DNA from 2 places in the Streptomyces sp. NPDC007945 genome. Region 2 is predicted to be linked to the other one. Evidence: predicted binding sites of a transcription regulator. Region 2 holds the regulator's gene; the other holds the start of a gene.
The links. Region 2 encodes HrcA, which represses chaperone genes, less so after heat shock. Its sites were predicted from a motif close to TTNGCACTCNGNNNNNCNGAGTGCNAA; they were not measured.
Positions count from the first base shown of each region.

Region 1 (11,156 bases), on a different contig from region 2:
GATGGTGCCGGGCGTCACCGAGAAGGTGCTCGCCTCCCACCTGCGGGAGATGGAGGCGGACGGCATCGTGCGCCGGGTCTCCTACGACGAGGTGCCGCCCCGGGTCGAGTACGGGCTCACCAAGGACGGCCTCCGCCTGAACGACGCGCTCGAACCGCTCGCCGCCTGGGGACGGGAGCGGCGGGAGGACGCCGGTCCGTGAGCCTCGGCCGTCCCGTCCGTGAGTCTCGGTCGTCCCGTCCACGTGCCTCGGCCGGCCGGCCGTGGATTTCGGCCGGACGGCCCGGGTGAGAGGCGGGCCGGTCAGTCGGACGGGGCGCGCAGGGCGTCCAGCTGGTCGAGGAACCAGCGCTGCGGGGGGAGGGCGGTGGCGGCCTCGGCGAGGCGCGCGGTGCGCTCGGCGCGCTCCCCGGCCGGCATGGTGAGGGCCGCGTGGAGGGCCTCGGCGGTGGCCGAGACGTCGAAGGGGTCGACGGTGAGGGCGTCCTTCCCCAGTTCGCGGTGGGCGCCCGCGCCGGTGGACAGGACCAGGGCGCAACCGGCGTCGGAGACGACGGGTATCTCCTTGGCCACCAGGTTCATGCCGTCCCTGACCGGGTTGACCAGGGCCACGTCGGCGAGGCGGTACGCGGCGAGGGAGCGGGTGAAGTCGTCCTCGACGGAGACCAGGACCGGCTGCCAGTCGTCCGTGCCGAACTCGGCGTTGATCTCCTCGGCGAGGGCGACCACGGACTCGGTGTACGCGCGGTACGACTCCAGGTCCTGCCGGGACGGGTACGCGGACGCCAGGTGGACGACCTCGCCGCGCCACTCGCGGTGCTCCGTCAGCAGCTCCCGGTAGGCCATCAGGCCGCGCAGGATGTTCTTCGACAGTTCGGTGCGGTCGACGCGGACGATGGTCTTCCGGCCGCCGACCTCCTCGCGGAGCCGGGCCAGCCGTTCGTCCACCTGGGGGCGGTGGGCGAGGGCGCGCAGCTCGTCGCCGTCGACGCCGAGCGCGTACACCCGGACGCGGGTGCGGCCCTTCCCGGTGTCGTGCCGGCGCCACTCGACGCCGAACCACGGGTCGCCGCTGGGCCACAGCCCCTGGGCGTGGCCGGTGGAGTCCTCGCGCTGCTGGAAGCAGCCGATGAAGGAGGACGCCCATCCCCAGGTGTGGAAACCGAGCTCGTCCGCGCCGAGCATGCCCCAGAGCAGCTCCTCGACGATGTCGTCCGGCACCATCCGCAGGTACTCCGGCGACACCCAGGGAGTGTGCGTGAAGTGGCCGATCCTGAGGTCGGGGCGGAGCTCGCGCAGCATCCCGGGGACGAGCGCCAGGTGGTAGTCCTGCACCAGGACCGCCGCGCCCTCGGCCGCCTCGGCGGCCAGCGCCTCGGCGAAGGCGCGGTTGTAGGCGCGGTAGGAGGCCCAGCGGCGGCGGAAGGCGGCGTCGAAGACGGGTTCGCGGGGGATGTCGTACAGGTGGTGGTGGAGGAACCACAGCATCGAGTTCGCGATGCCGTTGTACGCGTCGTGGTACACCTCCGGGTCGATGTCCAGCATCCGCACCCCGGGCTCGGCGACGCCGCGCCGGACGGCCTCGCGGTCGCCGTCGCCGAGCGCCGCGCACACCCACAGGCTGTCCTGTGAGTCGACGGCGCTCAGGCCGGACACGAGGCCGCCGCCGCCCCTGCGGGAGGAGAGCGTGCCGTCGTCCCCGAGCGTGTACGAGACGGGGCCTCGGTTGGATGCCACGAGTACGGAAGCCATGTGGCGAACCTAGCCCGTCCGGTAAACGCTCAAACGTACGTATACGAGACGGAGGTATCCGGCCACGCTGCGTCGCCGCAGGTCAGCCGGGGTCGCCCCCGTTCAGCCGCGTCGACCGCGCAGTGCCGCCCGCGCCACCAGGCCCGTGCCGGCGAGCACCACCGCCAGCGCCCCGAGCAGCCACAGCCGCTCGCCGTGGGCGCCGGTCTCGGCCATGGAGCCGCCGGGGCCGCCTCGGGGGCCGCCGTGGGGGCCCGGGCCGGTGGCGGGAGGGGCTACGACGGTGAGCGCGGAGGAGGAAGGGGACGGCGGGTCGGCCGGGTCGGTCGGGTCGGTCGAGTAAGCCGGGCCGGTCCGGCCGGCGGTGGGCTCCGTGGCCGGATCCGTGGGTGCTGCCGTCCGGGCCGTCTGGGCCGTCTGGGGCGTCCGTGTCGCCGATTCCGACGGTTCCGACGGTGTCGTCGGTTGCGACGGCTGCGGTGTCGTCGGGGTCGGGGCCGGGGCCGGTTTCTTGAGCTCCGGGGTCGCCGTCCGGGTGACCTCCAGGTCCGCCACGGGCACCGAGAAGGCGAGGGCGGCGGGCACGTAGGTGTCGCCGTCGGTGGCGAAGGACAGGTCGGCGGAGGTCGCTCCGACCGGGATCGCGCCGTCGGGGACGTCGACCTCCTTCGCGTCGATCGACAGGTTGTCGACCAGGTCGGGGGAGACCGCGCCGTCGCCCTCCCCGGCGAAGAAGTCGTCCGTGGTGCCGGCGGAGGCCCCGGTGACCTCCTTCCCGCCGACGAGGAACCGGTCGCCCGGGGTGCTCCGGTCGCCCTCGTACGCCGTCACGCTCGCCCGCGCCTTCCCCGGGGCGCGGCGGAAGCCGTCCACCGTGACCGTCGTCGCCGGGGAGCCCGGGCGCTGGACCACGTGCCCGCCGAGGAGGTGGACGGAGCGCCGTTCCGGTGCCTTCGCCGGGTCGGGGCCCGGGAAGCGGTGGACCACGGTGAGGGACCAACCGGCGACGCAGCCCTTGCCGTTCGGCGCCCAGACGCCGCTCACGCCGACCGCGAGCGGCGCGTCCGCCCCCGTGACGCCCGCGAAGGCGGCGGTCACGTCGGATTCGCCCGTGTAGTAGTGCGGGCCGTGGGCGTCGGCGGGGTCGACGACCATGCTGTCGATCGAGACGGGAGCCGCCGCCCGCGCGCCGACCGCGAGCAGCGGGGCCGTCGTGGCCGGGTCGCCGGGGGACGGCGCCACGTCGGCGCCCGAGGGGGCGCAGCGCTCCAGCTCCGCGCCGCCGGTCGCCCGGTACGTGCCGTCGTTGCCGCCCCAGGAGAGGCGGGCGTACGCCACCTCGGCGCCCTCGGGAAGCCGGACCCGGCCGGTGCTGGAGCCGTACGCGCCGCCGGTGCGGGCGGTGTCGAGGCGGCGCGTCACGAAGGTGTCGTTCGTGTCCGTGCCCTCGCCCGCGGTGGCGGCCGCGCAGCGGGCCGCCAGGTCGGCGGGGGCCGCCGGGCAGCCCGTGACGGTGTTGCCGACGGTGGTGAAGTCCCCGTAGAGGGACGCCTGGTACCGCTCCCCGAAGGGTTCGACGACATCGGCGGCGGCCGGCGGGGCCGCCGCCGCCGGCCAGAGCGGGCCCGCGGCGAGCAGACCCACCGCGAGCACCCGGAGGAGCGAGTGTGATGATCCGAAGCGCATAAAAGGGAAATGTAGGCACATCCCATGATTCACGGACGTTACGCCACGCGCTGCGCCCGTACGCCCCCGGCGCCCCTACGCCACGCGGCGCTGCGCGTACTCCGTGATCTCGGCCATCGGCGGGCGCTCCTCCGTGTCCACCGCGTACGTGTGCGGGACGAAGCCGTCCTCGCCCCGCTCGAACTGGGTGATCCAGGGCCGTACGAGATGGCCCCGGGAGAGCCGCAGCTGCGCCGTGCGGTAGATCGCCGCCGCCATCCGGCCCAGTGCCTGCCCGTCCTGGTGCCGGTGCTTGCGGACCCCGACGTCCACCTGCGCGAGGGCGTCCAGGCCCACCGTGTGCAGCGCGTCGACGAGCAGGCCCAGCTCCACCCCGTAACCGACGGGGAAGGGGAGCCGTTCGAGCAGCGAGCGCCGGGCCGCGTACTCGCCGCCCAGCGGCTGCACGAAGCCGGCCAGCCGCGGCCAGTGCAGATTGAGCAGGGGGCGCGCCACCAGCTCCGTCACGCGACCGCCCTGACCTGGGATCTCACCCGAGCCGGGCCCGTCGGACCCCGTGTCGAAGGGGCGGTCGTACATCGCCTTCACGAACTCGACGTCCGGGTCGGTGAGGAGCGGGCCCACGATCCCCGTGACGAAGTCCGCCGAGAAGTCCCTCAGGTCCGCGTCCACGAAGCAGACCACGTCCCCGCCCGTCGCCATGAGCGAGCGCCACAGCACCTCGCCCTTGCCCGGGAGCGTCGGGATGCGGGGGAGGACGTCGTCGCGGGCGACGACGCGCGCGCCGGCCGCCGCCGCGACCTCGGCGGTGCGGTCGGTGGAGCCCGAGTCGATCACCACCAGCTCGTCGACGAGCGGCACCGCCTCGGTCATCAGCTCGCGCCGGATCACGCCGACGATGTCGCCGACCGTCGCCTCCTCGTTCAGCGCGGGCAGCACCACGCTGACCGTCGTCCCCCGCTTCGCGGCGAGCAGCCGCTCCAGGGGTCGGTCGGACACGGACCAGGACCGCCGGGTCAGCCAGCGCTCCACTTCTTCCAGCAACGTGATCTCCATCTCGCGGATCGGACGACCGTCTCCACCTTCGAAGCCTTCGGTTACAGTCTTGAACAACGCGGATGCCCGATGCATCTCGGGGTGCCGCCCGCGTCTCACAATCGAATACCGCTCATCCAGAGGGGCAGAGGGATACGGCCCGTTGAAGCCCCGGCAACCCTCCAGTCGGTTTGTCTTGCGCCAGCGAGGCCCCCGACTAGGGAAGGTGCCAAATCCGTCTCATGGCGAAATGCGTCATGAGGAAGATGAGGAGAAAGGGCCTCGCCTCCATGGCTGTACAGACCTCCGCACCCGCTGCCCCCGCCGCCGACGCCTCCGGCGCCACCGTCGATCTCGGTCCCGCGTCCGGGCTTTCCTGTCGCGAATGCGGCGAGGTCTTCGCCCTCGGCCCGATCTTCGCCTGCGAGCTCTGCTTCGGTCCCCTCGAAGTCGCCTACGAACTGCCCGTCGGCGACCCGGAGGAGCTGCGGAAGCGCATCGAGGCCGGCCCCGCGAACATCTGGCGCTACGCCCCCCTGCTGCCCGTCCCCGCCGACGTCGCCGACAAGCCGAACCTGAACCCCGGCTGGACCCCGCTCGTCAAGGCCGACAACCTCGCCCGCGAGCTCGGCGTCGCCCCCGGCAAGCTCTTCGTCAAGGACGACTCCGGCAACCCGACCCACTCCTTCAAGGACCGGGTCGTCGCCCAGGCCATCGAAGCCGCCCGCGCCTTCGGCTTCACCACCCTCTCCTGCTCCTCCACCGGCAACCTCGCCGGCGCCGTCGGCGCCGCCGCCGCCCGCGCCGGCTTCCGCTCCTGCGTCTTCATCCCGCACGACCTGGAGCAGGGCAAGGTCGTCATGGCCGGTGTCTACGGCGGCGACCTGGTCGCCATCGAGGGCAACTACGACGACGTCAACCGCTTCTGCTCGGAGCTCATCGGCGACCCGCTCGGCGAGGGCTGGGGCTTCGTGAACGTCAACCTCCGCCCGTACTACGGCGAGGGCTCCAAGACGCTCGCGTACGAGATCTGCGAGCAGCTCGGCTGGGTCATCCCCGACCAGCTGGTCATCCCCATCGCCTCCGGCTCCCAGCTCACCAAGATCGACAAGGGGCTCCAGGAGCTCATCAAGCTGGGCCTCGTCGCGGACAAGCCGTACAAGATTTTCGGCGCCCAGGCGGAGGGCTGCTCCCCGGTGTCCACGGCCTTCAAGGCCGGCCACGACGTCGTGCGCCCCCAGAAGCCGAACACCATCGCCAAGTCCCTGGCGATCGGCAACCCGGCCGACGGCCCGTACGTCCTCGACATCGCCCGCCGCACCGGCGGCGCGGTGGAGGACGTGAACGACGAGCAGGTCGTGGACGCGATCAAGCTGCTCGCCCGGACCGAGGGCATCTTCGCCGAGACGGCGGGCGGCGTGACCGTCGGCGTGACCCGCAAGCTCGTCGAGGCCGGCGTCATCGACCCGAACCTCACCACCGTCGTCCTCAACACCGGTGACGGGCTCAAGACCCTGGACGCCGTTGCCGACAGTTCTCAGGCGACCGCCACCATTCGCCCGAGCCTGGACGCGTTCCGCGACGCGGGCCTGGCCCACTGACACCCGCCGACACCCGTACGGAGAGCATCGACATGGCCGTGAACGTCCGCATCCCCACCATCCTCCGCACCTACACCGGCGGCCAGGCCGAGGTCCCCGCCGAGGGCGCCACCCTCGCCGAGGTCATCGCCGACCTGGAGAAGAACCACACCGGCATCGCCGCCCGCGTCCTGGACGACCAGGGCAAGCTGCGCCGCTTCGTGAACGTCTACGTGAACGACGACGACGTCCGCTTCGAGCAGGGCCTGGAGACCGCCACGCCGGACGGCGCGGGCGTCTCGATCATCCCGGCCGTCGCCGGCGGCTGCTGACGCTTACCCGTTGGTAGCCCTCCGCTCCAGAATTGCCCCCTCCGCGACAGAAAGCGGAGGGGGCAATTCTGCATGGTTGAGCGCGATAGAGTTGGGGAAGCCCCCTCCGCCGCTCATGCCAGCCGCATATGAGAGCGGGCCCGGACCTGACGAGAACGGGCCAAGAAGCGGCCGAAAAGCATAGGCACTCTGCCCCTTATGCCGCTTTCGCCCGGCCCGAGTTGCCCTGCAATTCATGCATTTCTCCCCGATTCCCCTTTCCGCGCCTTCCAGAATTCCCGGCGGATTGCCCTGTTGCAGAGGGCAGTTGGACAGATACATTCAGCCGCGGTCGACGCGTTCCGGCGCAGGTTCTGACCCGGGTCCGTGAAGTGCGGATCCGCGCAAGGGCCAGTAAGTAATAGGGGAGTTAGGCATGGCTCAGGGCACCGTCAAGTGGTTCAACGCGGAGAAGGGCTACGGCTTCATCGCGGTCGACGGTGGTGCGGATGTTTTCGTCCACTACAGCGCCATCCAGATGGATGGGTACCGCAGCCTCGAAGAGGGCCAGCGAGTCGAGTTCGAGATCTCGCAGGGTCAGAAGGGTCCGCAGGCGGACATGGTCAAGGTGACCGCCTGAGGCGCGGCGCGATCGGCCACCGACGTCTCGTCGTCGAGGGGCCCGCATCCCCCGGGATGCGGGCCCCTCACGCGTCCCCGGCCACCTCTCGCCCCCTGACGGACACCTTTCCCGGCGCCTGGATGGTGTCCCCTTCGGTGCCTGACGGATGGCGGACGCCTCCTCGCGCCTGACGAATGCCGTGCCGGCGCCCTGCGGACATCTCCCTGGGCCCCGGGGCGCGCCCGGGCGCCCCGCACGCGTAGCCACCGCCGGCTCCGGCGTGCGGCACGGCGTCCCGCCGCTGCCGGCGCCGCCGGCTCCCGCGCGGCGTCCGTCGGCGTCCCGCCGCCGCGAGCCGCGGCGGCTCCCGCGCGCAGTCGCGGCGTCCCCCGCTGCGGCGCCACCGACCTGCGGTCATCCCCGGCGCCCCCGCCGCCGTCGGCGGCGTCCGGTCCCGGACGTGTCCTCGTGCGCGGGTGGCGTGGAGGTGCCCGATCCACGAGAGTCGCTTGCACTCGCATGGGTCGAGTGCTAATCATTGGCGTTAGCACTCGGAAGGTGAGAGTGCTACGAGGATCGGGCAGACGAGGCCGACGACCCGGGTGGGGCAAGGAACCACGCGGAACGCGGAGGCCGTCCGTCGCGGGCGTCGGCGCGGTCCTGGAGCGTTATCCACCCCATGTCCGGGAGGACCACTTCACATGGCCAAGATCATCGCGTTCGACGAGGAGGCCCGGCGCGGTCTCGAGCGCGGCATGAACCAGCTCGCTGACGCCGTCAAGGTCACCCTTGGCCCCAAGGGCCGCAACGTCGTCCTCGAGAAGAAGTGGGGCGCCCCCACGATCACCAACGATGGTGTCTCCATCGCCAAGGAGATCGAGCTCGAGGACCCGTACGAGAAGATCGGCGCCGAGCTGGTCAAGGAAGTCGCCAAGAAGACGGACGACGTCGCCGGCGACGGTACGACCACCGCCACCGTCCTCGCCCAGGCGCTCGTCCGCGAGGGCCTCCGCAACGTCGCCGCCGGTGCCAACCCGATGGCCCTCAAGCGCGGCATCGAGAAGGCCGTCGAGGCCGTCTCCGGCGCCCTGCTCGACCAGGCGAAGGAGGTCGAGACGAAGGAGCAGATCGCCTCCACCGCCTCCATCTCCGCCGCCGACACCCAGATCGGCGAGCTCATCGCCGAGGCCATGGACAAGGTCGGCAAGGAAGGCGTCATCACCGTCGAGGAGTCGCAGACCTTCGGTCTGGAGCTCGAGCTCACCGAGGGCATGCGCTTCGACAAGGGCTACATCTCGGCGTACTTCGCGACCGACATGGAGCGCATGGAGGCCTCCCTGGAGGACCCCTACCTCCTGATCGTCAACTCCAAGATCTCCTCGGTGAAGGACCTCCTCCCGCTCCTGGAGAAGGTCATGCAGTCGGGCAAGCCGCTGCTGATCATCGCCGAGGACGTCGAGGGCGAGGCCCTGTCGACCCTGGTCGTCAACAAGATCCGCGGCACCTTCCGCTCCGTCGCGGTCAAGGCCCCGGGCTTCGGCGACCGCCGCAAGGCCATGCTCCAGGACATCGCCATCCTCACCGGCGGCACGGTCATCTCCGAGGAGGTCGGCCTCAAGCTGGAGTCGGCCGGTCTCGACCTCCTGGGCCGCGCCCGCAAGGTCGTCATCACCAAGGACGAGACCACCATCGTCGACGGTGCCGGTGACAGCGAGCAGGTCGCGGGCCGCGTGAACCAGATCCGCGCCGAGATCGAGAACAGCGACTCCGACTACGACCGCGAGAAGCTCCAGGAGCGCCTCGCGAAGCTCGCCGGCGGCGTGGCGGTCATCAAGGCCGGTGCCGCGACCGAGGTCGAGCTCAAGGAGCGCAAGCACCGCATCGAGGACGCCGTGCGCAACGCCAAGGCGGCCGTCGAGGAGGGCATCGTCGCCGGCGGTGGCGTGGCCCTGCTCCAGGCCTCCAGCGTCTTCGAGAAGCTGGAGCTGGACGGCGACGAGGCCACCGGTGCCGCGATCGTCAAGCTCGCCCTGGAGGCCCCGATCAAGCAGATCGCGGTCAACGCCGGCCTCGAGGGCGGCGTCGTGGTCGAGAAGGTGCGCAACCTGACCCCGGGCCACGGCCTCAACGCCGCGACCGGCGAGTACGTCGACCTGGTCGCCGAGGGCATCATCGACCCGGCCAAGGTGACGCGCTCCGCGCTGCAGAACGCCGCGTCGATCGCCGCGCTGTTCCTCACCACCGAGGCCGTCATCGCCGACAAGCCGGAGAAGGCCGCGGCCCCGGCCGGCGGCGGCATGCCGGGCGGTGACATGGACTTCTGATCCTGAACGGATCGGTGGTTCATCGCTGAACGCGAACGCCGAGGGCGGCACTCCCCGCGAAGGGGGGTGCCGCCCTCGGCGCGTTCGCGGCCCCTTCAGACGACCGGCCGGACGAGCGCCTCCGCGAGCGGCTCCCCCGTCCGGCGCGCGTACGCCACCCGCGCCTTCACCTCGGAGAGCGTCCGGGGCCGGTAGCCGGGCCCGCACCCTTGACAGCAGCTGGTGCGGAACCGCACCCCCGCGTGCAGCAGCACCGACAGCACCCGCCACCCCTCGCCGTCCCGCCGCCGCGGCGGTTGGAACGCGGTGCCGACCCCGGTCATCGGCTCCCCGCACCGCGGACACCGGTGCTCGGGCCCGTGCTCGCGCCCCTGCTTGTACGAGGCTCGGCAGGGGAGACACACGTACGAACTCCGCTGGATTCCCATGGGGGCAGGGTAGGGGGGCGGACGTCCCTGGCATGCCGGTTTCGAGCGGATGTACGATCACCCCAGCCGGCAGGTGGGGGGGCATCGGGCCGGCGCCCGCGCGTACCGCCGTGGCCGTCCGTCCGTCTGCCGTGCCGCCGTTCCCGCGTACCCCTCAGCGACCTGTCGTCACCGACGCTTTCGTATGAGGGAGACCCCTTTTGTCCGTTCGAAGAACGGTCGCGCTCGCGCTGAGCGCGGCCCTGGCCGTCACCGGCCTCACGGCCGCGGCCCCGGCCGCCGTGGCGGCCGACACCGCGCCGTTCGAGTTGACGATCCGCGAGAGCGTCGAGCAGGGCACCCTGCCGCCGCACACCCTCCGGGCTGCCGGCCGGTCCGGCTTCCAGCTGTCCTGGGGCCCGGAGACGCGCTGGTACGACAGGACGTGGGGGCCCATCCTGCGCGCCCCGGAGTGCCCGACCGCCGACGAGGCCTACGCCTACGGTGACCTGTACGTCTGCCCCGACCCGGAGAGCGGCGGCGCCACCGTCCACGACTTCGTGGCCAAGCGGACCGACCGGGTGGCGACGACGGCCGGAGAGACGTGGCTGCCGCTCGTCGCCGGACGCCAGCTGGTCCGGGTCCAGCCCGGCACCGATGGCGTCACCCTCTCCTTCCACGGGTTCGGGACGAACGCGCCCGCCGACCGCGAGGTCCGGCTCCCGGGCGCCACCTCGCAGCCGCAGGTGTTCACCCAGGACGACACGACCGCGGTCATCGGCTACGCCACCGGGGCCACCCGTGCCGTCGTGCTGCTCGACTTCGCCACCGGCACCGTCACCCCGCTGACGCATACGGACTTCACGGTCGCCTCGGCCTCGCTCGACGAGGACCGGATCGCCCTCGGGGGCGGCGCCGGGACCGCGAAGGTCCTCGTCCTGTCCCGTACCGAGCCCGCCGCACCGGCGCGCGAGGTCACGCTGCCGCAGGAGGTCGCCGACGCCACCGCGGTGCCCGGTCTGTTGGGTGACTGGGTCATCGGCAGGAGTGCCGTGCCCGACTGGGGCGACATCACCGACGCCGCCGCCCTGTGGGCCGTCCCGCTCGGCGGGGGCGAGGCCCGCCGGCTCGCGGCGACCGTGCACCGCGGCGCCGCCGTCCTCCCCGACCAGGACGGCGCGCTCCACACCGTGGGCGTCACCGGGGACAGGTCCGGTCTGCTGCGGATCACCCAGGACGCCGCCGGGGTGCCCGTCGTGGAGCCGAAGTACCACAGCCTCGGCGCGCCGTACCCGGTGGAGGGCCTGACCCTGTCCCACGGCTATGTCGTGGCGCAGCACGCCTCTCCCTCTTCGGGCTACCGCCGGCTGAGGGGAGAGAACCTCGCCTACACGGCGCACGGCGATGGCACCGCGTGGGGCTGTGACGCTCTGAGCGGG
Region 1 covers NZ_JBIBJV010000012.1:62,366-73,521, forward strand. Annotated here, with positions in the region: gene ACFZCF_RS28980 (winged helix-turn-helix transcriptional regulator) at 1-202, shown strand, start outside; gene ACFZCF_RS28985 (trehalose-6-phosphate synthase) at 304-1,752, opposite strand; gene ACFZCF_RS28990 (hypothetical protein) at 1,855-3,438, opposite strand; gene ACFZCF_RS28995 (glucosyl-3-phosphoglycerate synthase) at 3,514-4,482, opposite strand; SAM riboswitch class I at 4,604-4,746, shown strand; gene thrC (threonine synthase) at 4,731-6,074, shown strand; gene ACFZCF_RS29005 (MoaD/ThiS family protein) at 6,107-6,385, shown strand; gene ACFZCF_RS29010 (cold-shock protein) at 6,801-7,004, shown strand; gene groL (chaperonin GroEL) at 7,688-9,310, shown strand; gene ACFZCF_RS29020 (deoxyxylulose-5-phosphate synthase) at 9,406-9,738, opposite strand; gene ACFZCF_RS29025 (FG-GAP-like repeat-containing protein) at 9,939-11,156, shown strand, end outside.
Region 1: groL (chaperonin GroEL) is a predicted target of HrcA. The motif match lies at 7,495-7,521, and genes of this name have one in related genera.

Region 2 (11,156 bases):
GCTGGCGGTGCCGAGGACGACGAGTTCGCGGACGGACACGGCGCGGCCCTATCCGGGGGGCCAGTTGAGGCCGCGACCGCCCAGCACGTGGGCGTGCGCGTGGAAGACGGTCTGGCCGGCGCCGACACCGGTGTTGAAGGTGATGCGGTAGCCGCTGCCGTCGACCTTCTCCTGCTCGGCGACCTCGCCGGCCTCGCGGAGCACGTCGGCGGCGACGCTCGGCGCGGCGGCGGCGAGCGAGGCGGCGTCCGGGTAGTGGAGGCGCGGGATGACGAGCACGTGGGTGGGCGCCTGCGGGTTGATGTCGCGGAAGGCCAGCGTGGTCTCGGTCTCGCGGACGAGTGTCGCCGGCACCTCCCCGGCCACGATCTTGCAGAACAGGCAGTCGCTCTGCGGCTCTCCGGCCATGCTGCGGGCCTCCTCGCCTCCGATGGTCATTGTCCTCGCATGCTATCCGGCGGTCCGGGTCAGTCCTTGGGCATCCGCCGGTTGAGGGCCGAGCGGCTCACCCAGTACGTGATGATCACGGCCCAGAAGAGCGGGGTGCCGAGCCCCGCGACGACGCCGGAGTCGAAGCTCCACAGGGCCAGGGTGACGGCCGAGTACAGCCCGAGCAGCCCGACGGCGGCGGCCATCGCGAGGACCGGACGGCAGTTGCGGGCGACGAGCAGCAGCGGGCGGCGCAGTCTCGGCGGCACCCGGCGGCCCATCCACACGGCCCAGCCCGCCCAGGCGCCGACGAGCACGGCCGCGCCGATGACGAAGGGCACGACGGCGTCGGCGCCGGTGGCGCCGGTGCGGATCGGGGCGGAGCCGACGGCGGAGGCGATGAAGCCGAGGAGGGCGACCCAGCGGGCGCCGGCGGCCGTGCCCCAGGCCATCGCCTCCAGGTTGTAGCGGGCCTTGGTGTCGCCGAGGTCGAGGGCGGCGGAGGCGACGAAGCCCTCGGCGGCCTGGGTCCAGGCCCCGCGCCGCAGCCAGCGGCGGCGCAGTCTGAGGAGGGAGAGGTTGTTGTGGGCCTCGCTGCTCTGCGGGTTGAGCCGCAGGGTCGTCTCGTACGCCGTCCGGGCGGTGGCGTGGTCGCCGCGCCGCTGGGCGGTGAGGCCGACGAGGAAGTGGGCGGCGTCCTCCTCGGGGCCGAGGGCGACGGCGGTCCGCGCGGCCTCGTAGGCGGCGGCGGTCCTGGCCCGGTCGCGGCCGCGGCCGGCCTCGGCGGTCTCGGCGAGCGCGGTGCCGAGCGCGTAGTGGCTGCCCCAGAAGTGCGGGGCCAGCTGGACGGTGCGGTGGGCCGAGGCCTCGGCGTCCCCGTACCGCTTGAGGGCCAGGAGGATCTGGGTGCGCATCAGGTGCGCCATGATCAGCTCGGGTTCGGCGCGCAGCGCCTGTTCGACGGCGACGAGCGCGTCCGCGTGGTGCCCGGCCCGGTGCCGGCACCGGGCGAGCAGGGTGAGCGCGTCGGCGTCGTCGGGGTCCTCGGCGAGGTGCCGGGCGGCGAGCTCCCCGGCCTGCTCGTACCGGCCGGCCTCGTAGAGCGCCTCGGCGCGGGCGAGCGCCGAGGGCGTGGCGGGGCCGGCGGGCGTGGCGGGAGTGGTCACAGCTTGCGCTTCCGCTTCAGGTAGGCGAGGAGGTCGTCGTAGAGACCGCCCTCGTTGGCGAACATGGCGACGTTCCGCGCGGCGGCGAACCAGGGCTCGGTGGAGGGCCGGATCTGCTTGGCGGCGCCGAGCAGGTCCTTGGTGGTGATGAGGCGGACGGAGCCGGTGCGGGCGGAGTCGAGGAGGGCGGCCTCGGCGGCGGTCTCGCAGACGTGCGCGAGGTCGGCGCCGGAGAAGTCCTCGGTGGCCTTGACGAGCTTGCCGAGGTCGACGGCCTCGATGGGCCGCTCGCGCAGGTGGTAGCGGAGGATCGCCTCGCGGGCGGCGGCGTCGGGCGGCAGCACGAGGAGGGTGCGGTCGAGGCGGCCGGGTCGGCGCAGGGCGATGTCGACGTCCCAGGGGACGTTGGTGGCGGCGAGGACGAAGACGCCTTCGTTGCCGGAACCGGAGGCGATGCCGTCGAGCTCGGTGAGGAGCTGGTTGACGACGTTGCGCAGCCCGTTGTTGTGGGTGCGGGAGCGCTTGCCGCCGAGGGCGTCGAGCTCGTCGAGGAAGACGACGCAGGGGGCCTGGCGGCGGGCGGTCTCGAAGATGTCGTGGATGTTCTTCTCGGAGGCGCCGATCCACATGTCGAGGACGTCGGAGAGCGAGACGGTGAGGAAGTTGGCGCCGAGCTCTCCGGCGACGGCCCGGGCGATGAAGGTCTTGCCGCAGCCGGGAGGGCCGTACAGGAGGAGTCCGCCGCGCAGCGACTTGCCGTAGAGGCGGCGGAGTTCGGGGTTGCGCATGGGGGCGAGGAAGGCGGCTTCGAGCCGTTCCTTGACGTCGGTCATGCCGCCGACGTCGGCGAGGCGGACGGCTCCGGGCGCGTCCACGTCCCAGGCGGCGGCGTCCCCCGCGAGCCCGTCGCCCTCGGCCTGCGGCTCCTCCAGGAACCGCGGACCGACGACGTCGGACACCTGTTCCTCGGCGGCGGCCCAGTCGAAGGAGGGCTTCTCCTCGGGAGCGGGAGCGGGCGGGGTCGCCGGGACGGGCGGAACCGCGGTCACCTGCGGGGGCGGCGCCACGGGCGGGGTCTCCGCCACCGGGGGAGCCTCGGGCGCGGCCGGCGGCAGCCCCATCGCGCGGACCATCAGCGCGCGGGCGGCGGCGTCCCCCGGCGCGTGCTGGAGGGCGACGGCGGCCTCCGTGACGGCTTCGTCGCCCCGCCCGTCCGCGAGGAGGAGTTCGGCGAAGTGGAGGCGCAGGGGCACGTCGCCGGGGGCGGCGGCGACCGCGGCGCGCAGACTGCGGATCAGGGGGGACTCGTCGGCCATGCGGCTCAGCCTAGAAAAGACCCGCGCCGCTTGGACAGCGGGTCCCCGATCTGTGGAAAACCACCCCCCGGCCGCCCCCTGTGGACAACCGGCTTCGTGACGGGCTCGCCGCCGGTCTCAGCCCCAGCGGCCGGTGCGGCCGAGGACGAGGGCGGTGGCCGCCGTGCCCGCCGTGGAGGTCCGCAGCACGCTCCGGCCGAGCCGGAACGGCCGGGCTCCGGCCGCCTCGAAGGCGGCCAGCTCCTCCGGGGAGACCCCGCCCTCGGGGCCGACGACGAGCACGATCGAGCCCTTCGCGGGGAGTTCGGCGGTGGCGAGGGCGCCGCTGGGGTGGTCGCGGTCCTCGTGCAGCACGGCCGCGAAGTCGGCGCCGGCGAGCAGCTGGGCGACCTGCTTGGTGGTCATGAGCTCGGCGACGTCGGGGAAGCGCGTGCGGCGGGACTGCTTGCCGGCCTCGCGGGCGGTGGCGCGCCACTTGGCGAGCGCCTTGAGGCCGCGGTCGCCGCGCCACTGGGTGATGCAGCGGGAGGCGGCCCACGGCACGATCGCGTCGACGCCGGTCTCGGTCATGGTCTCGACGGCGAGTTCGCCCCGGTCGCCCTTGGGGAGGGCCTGGACGACGGTGATCCGGGGCTCCTCCGCGGGCTCCTCGTGCGCGGCCGTCACCTCGACGGTCAGCCGGTCCTTGCCCTCGGTGTCCCGCACCAGGCAGTCGGCCCAGTGTCCCCGGCCGTCGGTGAGGACGAGCTCCTCGCCGGCCCGGAGGCGCTTCACGGAGACGGCGTGCCGTCCCTCGGGTCCCTCCAGGACGTGGGTGCCGGCGCCGGGCACGGCGTCGACGACGAAGACGGGGGCGGTCATGAGGCACTCCTGAGGGCCGGGTCGGCGAGGGTGTCGAGGGCGGTGTCGAGTTCGGCGGCGAGCACCCGGACGAGTTCTCCGGCGGGCAGCTCGCGGGCGAGGCGGTGCCCCTGCCCGGCCCACAGGGCCATGCCCTGGGCGTCCCCGGCGGTGGCGGCGGCCTTCCGCAGCGGGGCGGTGAGGTGGTGGACCTCGGGGTAGGCGGCGGGGGCGTACGGGCCGTGCTCGCGCATGAAGCGGTTGACGAGCCCGCGGGCCGGCCGCCCGGAGAAGGCGCGGGTGAGGGCGGTGCGGTGGAAGAGCGGGTCGGTCAGGGCCCGCTTGTGGAGCGGATGGGCGCCGGACTCGGGGCACACGAGGAAGGCGGTGCCGAGCTGGGCGGCGCCGGCCCCGGCGGCGAGGACGGCGGCGATCTGCGCGCCGCGCATCAGCCCGCCGGCGGCGACCAGCGGCAGGGTGGTGGCCTCCCGGACCTGGGCGAGCAGGGCGAGCAGCCCCGTGCCGCGTTGTTCGTCGTCGGGGTCGTCGCGGTACGTGCCCTGGTGGCCGCCCGCCTCGACGCCCTGGACGCAGAGCGCGTCGGCGCCGGCCGCCTGGGCGGTCCGGGCCTCCTCGGCGGAGGTGACGGTGACGATCGTGTACGTACCGGCGCGGTCGAAGGCCTGGAAGGTCTCGGGCTTCGGACAGCCGAAGGTGAAGGAGACGACGGGGACCGGGTCCTCCAGGAGGATCGCCAGTTTGGACTCGTACCCGTCGTCGCGGCCGCCGTCGGTCTCGCCGAGGGCGGTGCGGTACCAGCCGGCCTCCCCGGCGAGCTGGTGGCGGTAGACCTCGATGGCCGCCGGGTCGGCGCCGGGGTCGGTCTGGGGCATGAACACGTTGACGCCGAAGGGCTTTCCGGTGAGCCCGCGGACCTGCTTGATCTCCTGGTAGAGGCTGCCGGCCGTCTTGTACCCGGCGGCGAGGAAGCCGAGCGCGCCGGCCTCGGCGACGGCGCCGACGAGCTCCGGACAAGAAGCGCCACCCGCCATGGGGGCCTGCACGATCGGGTACCGGAAGAGATCGTTCAGTGCGGTGGTGGACATATGGGCATCGTGCCATGCCCGTTGTGGGCACGGGAAAGGGGCGGCACCCGGAGTGCCGCCCCTCTCACTCACCGATCATGCCGGCCGGGTCTCAGCGCCCGTTGAAGGCGTCCTTCAGGCGCGAGAACAGACCCTGCTGCCCGGGCTGGAACTGGCCCGTGGGCCGCTCCTCGCCACGCAGCCCGGCCAGCTCGCGCAGGAGGCGCTCCTGCTCGGGGTCGAGCTTGGTCGGCGTCTGGACCTCGACGTGGACGATGAGGTCGCCGCGGCCGTTGCCCCGCAGGTGGGTGACGCCCCGGCCGTGCAGCGGCACCGACTGCCCGGACTGGGTGCCCGGGCGGATGTCGATCTCCTCCAGGCCGTCGAGCGTCTGCAGCTGCACCTTGGTGCCGAGCGCCGCCGCCGTCATGGGGAGGGTGACCGTGCAGTGCAGGTCGTCGCCGCGCCGCTGGAAGACCTCGTGCGGGGTCTCCTGGATCTCGACGTACAGGTCGCCGGCGGGGCCGCCGCCGGGGCCGACCTCGCCCTCGCCCGCGAGCTGGATCCGGGTGCCGTTGTCGACACCGGCGGGGATCTTCACCGTCAGGGTGCGGCGGGACCGCACCCGGCCGTCGCCCGCGCACTCGGGGCACGGGGTGGGGACGACGGTGCCGAAGCCCTGGCACTGGGGGCAGGGCCGGGAGGTCATGACCTGGCCGAGGAACGACCGGGTGACCTGGGAGACCTCGCCGCGGCCGTGACACATGTCGCAGGTCTGCGCCGAGGTGCCGGGGGCGGCGCCCTCACCCGAACAGGTGCCGCAGACGACGGCTGTGTCGACCTGGAGGTCCTTGGTGGTGCCGAAGGCCGCCTCGTCGAGGTCGATCTCCAGACGGATCATGGCGTCCTGGCCGCGGCGGGTCCGCGAGCGCGGCCCCCGCTGCCCGGCCGTGCCGAAGAAGGCGTCCATGATGTCGGAGAAGTTGCCGAAGCCGCCCGCTCCGAAGCCGCCCCCGCCGCCCATGCCTCCGGACGAGGAGAGCGGGTCGCCGCCCAGGTCGTAGACCTGCTTCTTCTGCGGGTCCGAGAGGACCTCGTAGGCGGCGTTGATCTCCTTGAACCGCTCCTGCGTCTTCGGGTCCGGGTTGACGTCCGGGTGAAGCTCGCGGGCGAGGCGGCGGAAGGCCTTCTTGATCTCGTCCTGGGAAGCGTCGCGGCGCACACCGAGTGTGGCGTAGTAGTCCGTGGCCACTTACGACTCCGCCAGGATCTGTCCGACGTAACGTGCCACTGCGCGTACCGCTCCCATCGTTCCGGGGTAGTCCATGCGGGTCGGTCCGACCACGCCGAGTTTGGCGACTGCCTCGCCGCCCGAACCGTAGCCGACGGAGACGACCGACGTGGAGTTCAACCCCTCGTAGGCGTTCTCATGGCCGATGCGTACGGTCATGCCCGATTCCTTGACCTCGCCGAGCAGCTTGAGGAGCACGACCTGCTCCTCGAGGGCCTCCAGGACGGGCCTGATCGTCAGCGGGAAGTCGTGTCCGAAGCGGGTGAGATTGGCGGTGCCGCCGATCATCAGCCGCTCCTCGTGCTCCTCCACGAGCGTCTCCAGGAGCGTCGCCAGCACGGTCGAGACCGTGGCGCGCTCCTCGGCCTCCTCGAAGGAATCGGGGAGGTCCTGCACCAGCTGCGGCACGTCGGCGAAGCGACGGCCGCCGACCCGGCTGTTGAGCCGGGCCCGCAGATCGGCGAGGGAGGTTTCGCCGAAGGGCGCCGGGCAGTCGATGACCCGCTGTTCGACCCGCCCGGTGTCCGTGATCAGGACGAGCATCAGCCGGGCCGGGGCCAGCGACAGCAGCTCGACGTGACGGATCGAGGAACGGGTCAGCGACGGGTACTGCACGACGGCGACCTGCCGGGTCAGCTGCGCGAGCAGCCGCACCGTGCGGCCCACGACGTCGTCGAGGTCCACGGCGCCGTCGAGGAAGTTGTGGATGGCGCGCCGCTCGGGGGTCGACAGCGGCTTGACGCCCGCCAGTCGGTCCACGAAGAGGCGGTAGCCCTTGTCCGTGGGGATCCGTCCGGCGCTGGTGTGAGGCTGGGCGATGTACCCCTCCTCCTCCAGCACCGCCATGTCGTTGCGCACGGTGGCGGGCGACACGCCCAGCTTGTGGCGCTCGGTGAGCGCCTTGGAGCCGACCGGCTCCTCCGTCCCGACATAGTCCTGGACGATGGCGCGCAGTACCTCGAGTCTGCGTTCGCTGAGCACGCGCACACCTCCCGTTCCGGCCGTTCCGGTTGCTCCGCTTTTGGCACTCGCCCTGCCCGAGTGCCAGGAAACCCCCGGCCAGTGTACGACCGGGGCCGTCGCTCCTGGCAAGGAGGCGGACCCGCTAGCGTCGGAGGCATGGACATCGACGAAGCGGTCTGGGCGGCGCAGGGGTGGGAACGGCTCGCGGCCGGAGTGGGCCGCCGACGGCTCCCCGGCTGGGACGCGACCACCGGACTCGTCGTGGGGGACAAGGCCGTCCTGCTCTACGACACGGGCTCCACCCTCGCCGAGGGCGCCGCGATCCGGGCCCAGGCGGAGGCGATCACCGGCGGCCGGCGCGTGACGCACATCGCACTCGGCCACCCCCACTTCGACCACGTCCTGGGCACCGCCGCCTTCGCCGGCGCGGAGGTCTTCGGCGCGGTCGGCACGGACGAGCTCCTCGCCTCCGCCCGCACCCGCGAGGAGCTGTACGAGGACGCGGTGCGCCAGGGCGCCGACGAGCGGGCCGCGGCGGAGGCGGCGGAGGCCCTGGTGGCCCCCCGGCACACGGTCACCGGCGAATGGACCCTCGACCTCGGCGGCCGGCAGGTCCTCCTGGCCAACCTGGGTCCGGCCCATTCCGGCCACGATCTCGCCGTCTTCGTCCCCGGCGAGCGCGAGACCGTCTTCTGCGGCGACCTCGTCGAGGAGTCCGGCGAACCCCAGGCGGGCCCCGACGCGGCCGGCGCCCACTGGCCGGACGCCCTCGACCGCCTCCTCGCCCTGGGCGGCGAGGACGCCCTGTACGTCCCCGGCCACGGCGCCGTGGTGGACGCGGCCTTCGTCCGACGCCAGCGCGATGAACTGGCACGCCGCTTCGGGGTGTCGTAGCGTCACGAGACGCGCGGCCGCGCCCGGGGCCCGACACCCCGACCGCCGCGCCCTGGCCGAAACCCGCCCAGCGCACCCGGAGGACCGGACCCCTTGCGCCACTACGACCCCGACCTCACCCCCTCCTGGAAGAAGCAGGCCCCCGTCCCCGAGGTCCCGGCCGACCCCGACCTGGTGGTCGAGGAGGTCTCCACGGGCTTCTGCGGGGCGGTGATCCGCTGCGAGGCGGGCACGGTGACGCTGGAGGACCGCTTCGGCAAGCACCGGGTCTTCCCGCTGGACCCGCGCGGCTTCCTCCTGGACGGCCGCGTGGTGACCCTGGTGCGCCCCGCCTCGCCCGGCCCGTCCCGCCCGGCCCGTACGGCCTCCGGCTCGATCGCCGTCCCCGGCGCCCGGGCCCGGGTCGCCCGCGCGAGCCGCATCTACGTCGAGGGCCGCCACGACGCCGAGCTGGTCGAGCGGGTCTGGGGCGACGACCTCCGCGTCGAGGGCGTGGTCGTGGAGTACCTCGAAGGCGTCGACCACCTGCCGGCCATCGTCGCCGACTTCGCCCCGGGCCCCGACGCCCGCCTGGGCGTCCTCGTCGACCACCTGGTCCCCGGCTCCAAGGAGTCCCGCGTCGCCGCCGAGGTCGCCTCGGAGCACGTCCTGGTGGTCGGCCACCCCTACATCGACATCTGGCAGGCGGTGAAGCCGTCGGTGCTCGGCATCCCGGCCTGGCCGGACGTCCCCCGGGGCCAGGACTGGAAGACGGGCACCTGCCGGGCCCTGGGCTGGCCGTCGGACAACACGGGCGCCGTCTGGCAGGCCATCCTGAAGCGGGTCGGCTCCTACAAGGACCTGGAGCCGGCCCTCCTGGGCCGCGTGGAGGAGCTGATCGACTTCGTGACGGGGTAGCTCCCCCTCACGGGCGTACGTCCCCCGGGAGCGGAACGGCGCACCGGGGCGTTTCCTCGGACCGGGCCGGATCGGCGTGCGTGCCGGGCGTCGCGAGCCCGGCATGATCCGAAAGACCCGCCCTAGTCCACCAGGTCCCGCACCACCGCGTCGGCCAGCAGACGCCCCCGCAGCGTGAGCACGGCCCGCCCGGCGGCGTAGGAGCCGGTCTCCAGGAGGCCGTCGGCGAGCGCCCGCTCGGCGGCCGCCCGCCCGGCGGGCTTGAGCACCGACAGCTCGATCCCCTCCCGGAGCCGCAGCTCCAGCAGGATCCGCTCGACCCGCCGGTCCTCCTCCGCGAGCACCTCCCGCCCGGCGCCGGGCGACTTCCCGGCCCCGAGCGCCGCCGCGTACGCGCCGGGGTGCTTGACGTTCCACCAGCGCACCCCGCCCACGTGCGAGTGGGCGCCGGGCCCGGCCCCCCACCAGTCCGCGCCGCGCCAGTACAGCTCGTTGTGCAGGCAGCGCCCGGCCTCCGAGGTCGCCCAGTTGGACACCTCGTACCAGGAGTACCCGGCCGCCTCGAAGGCCTCGTCGGCGATCAGGTACCGGTCCGCGTGCACGTCGTCATCGGTCATGGGCACCTCGCCGCGCCGGATCCGGCGCGCCAGCTGCGTCCCCTCCTCGACGATGAGGGCGTACGCGCTCACGTGGTCGGGGCCGGCCCCGATGGCCGCGTCGAGCGAGGCCCGCCAGTCGTCGTCGGTCTCCCCCGGCGTGCCGTAGATCAGGTCGAGGTTGACGTGCTCGAAGCCGGCCGCCCGGGCCTCCGCGACGCACTCCTCGGGCCGCCCGGGCGTATGGGTCCGGTCGAGGATCCTCAGCACGTGCGGGCGCGCGCTCTGCATGCCGAAGGAGATCCGGTTGAACCCCCCGGCGCGCAGCTCGGCGAGGTACTCCGGGTTCACGGACTCCGGATTCGCCTCGGTCGTCACCTCGGCGTCGTCCGCGAGCCCGAACTCGTCCCGGATCGCCCCCAGCATCCGTACGAGGTCGCCGGCGGCGAGCAGGGTGGGCGTGCCGCCGCCGACGAAGACCGTCCGCACCGGCCTCGGGTCGTCCCCGAGGACCTTGCGGGCGAGCCGGATCTCCTCGACGACCTGCCCCGCGTAGTTGTCCCGCGAGGCGAGCACCCCGCCGGCACCGCGCAGCTCGCTCGCGGTGTACGTGTTGAAGTCGCAGTAGCCGCACCGGGTGGCGCAGTACGGCACGTGCAGATAGAACCCGAGCGGTCGCTCCCCCGCGCCCTCCAGGGCGTGCGGGGGCAGCGCCCCGTCCTCGGGCATGGGCTCACCATCGGGCAGTACGGAAGGCATGGGACCCATTGTCCCGTACCGCCCGCCCGTACCGCCCCGGACGGCGGCGGCCCGCGCCGGTCAGGCCTCGCGCGAGCCCGTGTACATGTCGTCGATCAGGTTCTTGTACTCGCGCTCGACGACCGGGCGCTTGAGCTTCAGGGACGGGGTGAGTTCGCCGTGCTCGATGTCCAGGTCGCGGGGCAGGAGGCGGAACTTCTTGATCGTCTGCCAGCGCTGGAGGCCCTCGTTGAGGCGGTCGACGTAGCCCTGGATCAGCTTGACGGTCTCCGGGGCGGCGACGACCTCGGCGTACGACCGGCCGCCCAGGCCGTGCTCGGCGGCCCAGCCGAGGAGGGTGGGCTCGTCGAGGGCGATGAGGGCGGTGCAGTAGTTCCGGTCCGCGCCGTGGACGAGGATGTTGGAGACGAAGGGACACACGGCCTTGAACTGGCCCTCGACCTCGGCCGGGGCGATGTACTTGCCGCCGGAGGTCTTGATGAGGTCCTTCTTGCGGTCGGTGATCCGCAGGTAGCCGTCGGCGGAGAGCTCGCCGATGTCGCCGGTGTGGAACCAGCCGTCGGCCTCCAGGACCTCGGCGGTCTTCTCGGGGAGGCCGTGGTAGCCCTCCATGATGCCGGGGCCGCGGAGCAGGATCTCGCCGTCGTCGGCGATGCGGACCTCGGTGCCGGGGAGCGGCTTGCCGACGGTGCCGGTGCGGTAGGCCTCGCCGGGGTTGACGAAGGAGGCGGCCGAGGACTCCGTCAGGCCGTATCCCTCCAGGATGTGGACGCCGGCGCCGGCGAAGAAGTAGCCGATCTCGGGGGCGAGGGCGGCGGAGCCGGAGATGCAGGCGCGCAGCCGGCCGCCGAAGGCCTCGCGGATCTTGGCGAAGACGAGGGTGTCGGCGACCTTGTGCTTGGCGGTGAGGCCGAAGGGCG
Region 2 covers NZ_JBIBJV010000001.1:762,401-773,556, forward strand. Annotated here, with positions in the region: gene ACFZCF_RS03560 (ribonuclease Z) at 1-39, opposite strand, end outside; gene ACFZCF_RS03565 (histidine triad nucleotide-binding protein) at 49-408, opposite strand; gene ACFZCF_RS03570 (tetratricopeptide repeat protein) at 468-1,595, opposite strand; gene ACFZCF_RS03575 (AAA family ATPase) at 1,592-2,911, opposite strand; gene ACFZCF_RS03580 (16S rRNA (uracil(1498)-N(3))-methyltransferase) at 3,029-3,772, opposite strand; gene ACFZCF_RS03585 (nitronate monooxygenase) at 3,769-4,857, opposite strand; gene dnaJ (molecular chaperone DnaJ) at 4,949-6,088, opposite strand; gene hrcA (heat-inducible transcriptional repressor HrcA) at 6,089-7,108, opposite strand; gene ACFZCF_RS03600 (MBL fold metallo-hydrolase) at 7,247-7,984, shown strand; gene ACFZCF_RS03605 (DUF3097 domain-containing protein) at 8,078-8,881, shown strand; gene hemW (radical SAM family heme chaperone HemW) at 9,004-10,245, opposite strand; gene ACFZCF_RS03615 (AMP-dependent synthetase/ligase) at 10,297-11,156, opposite strand, start outside.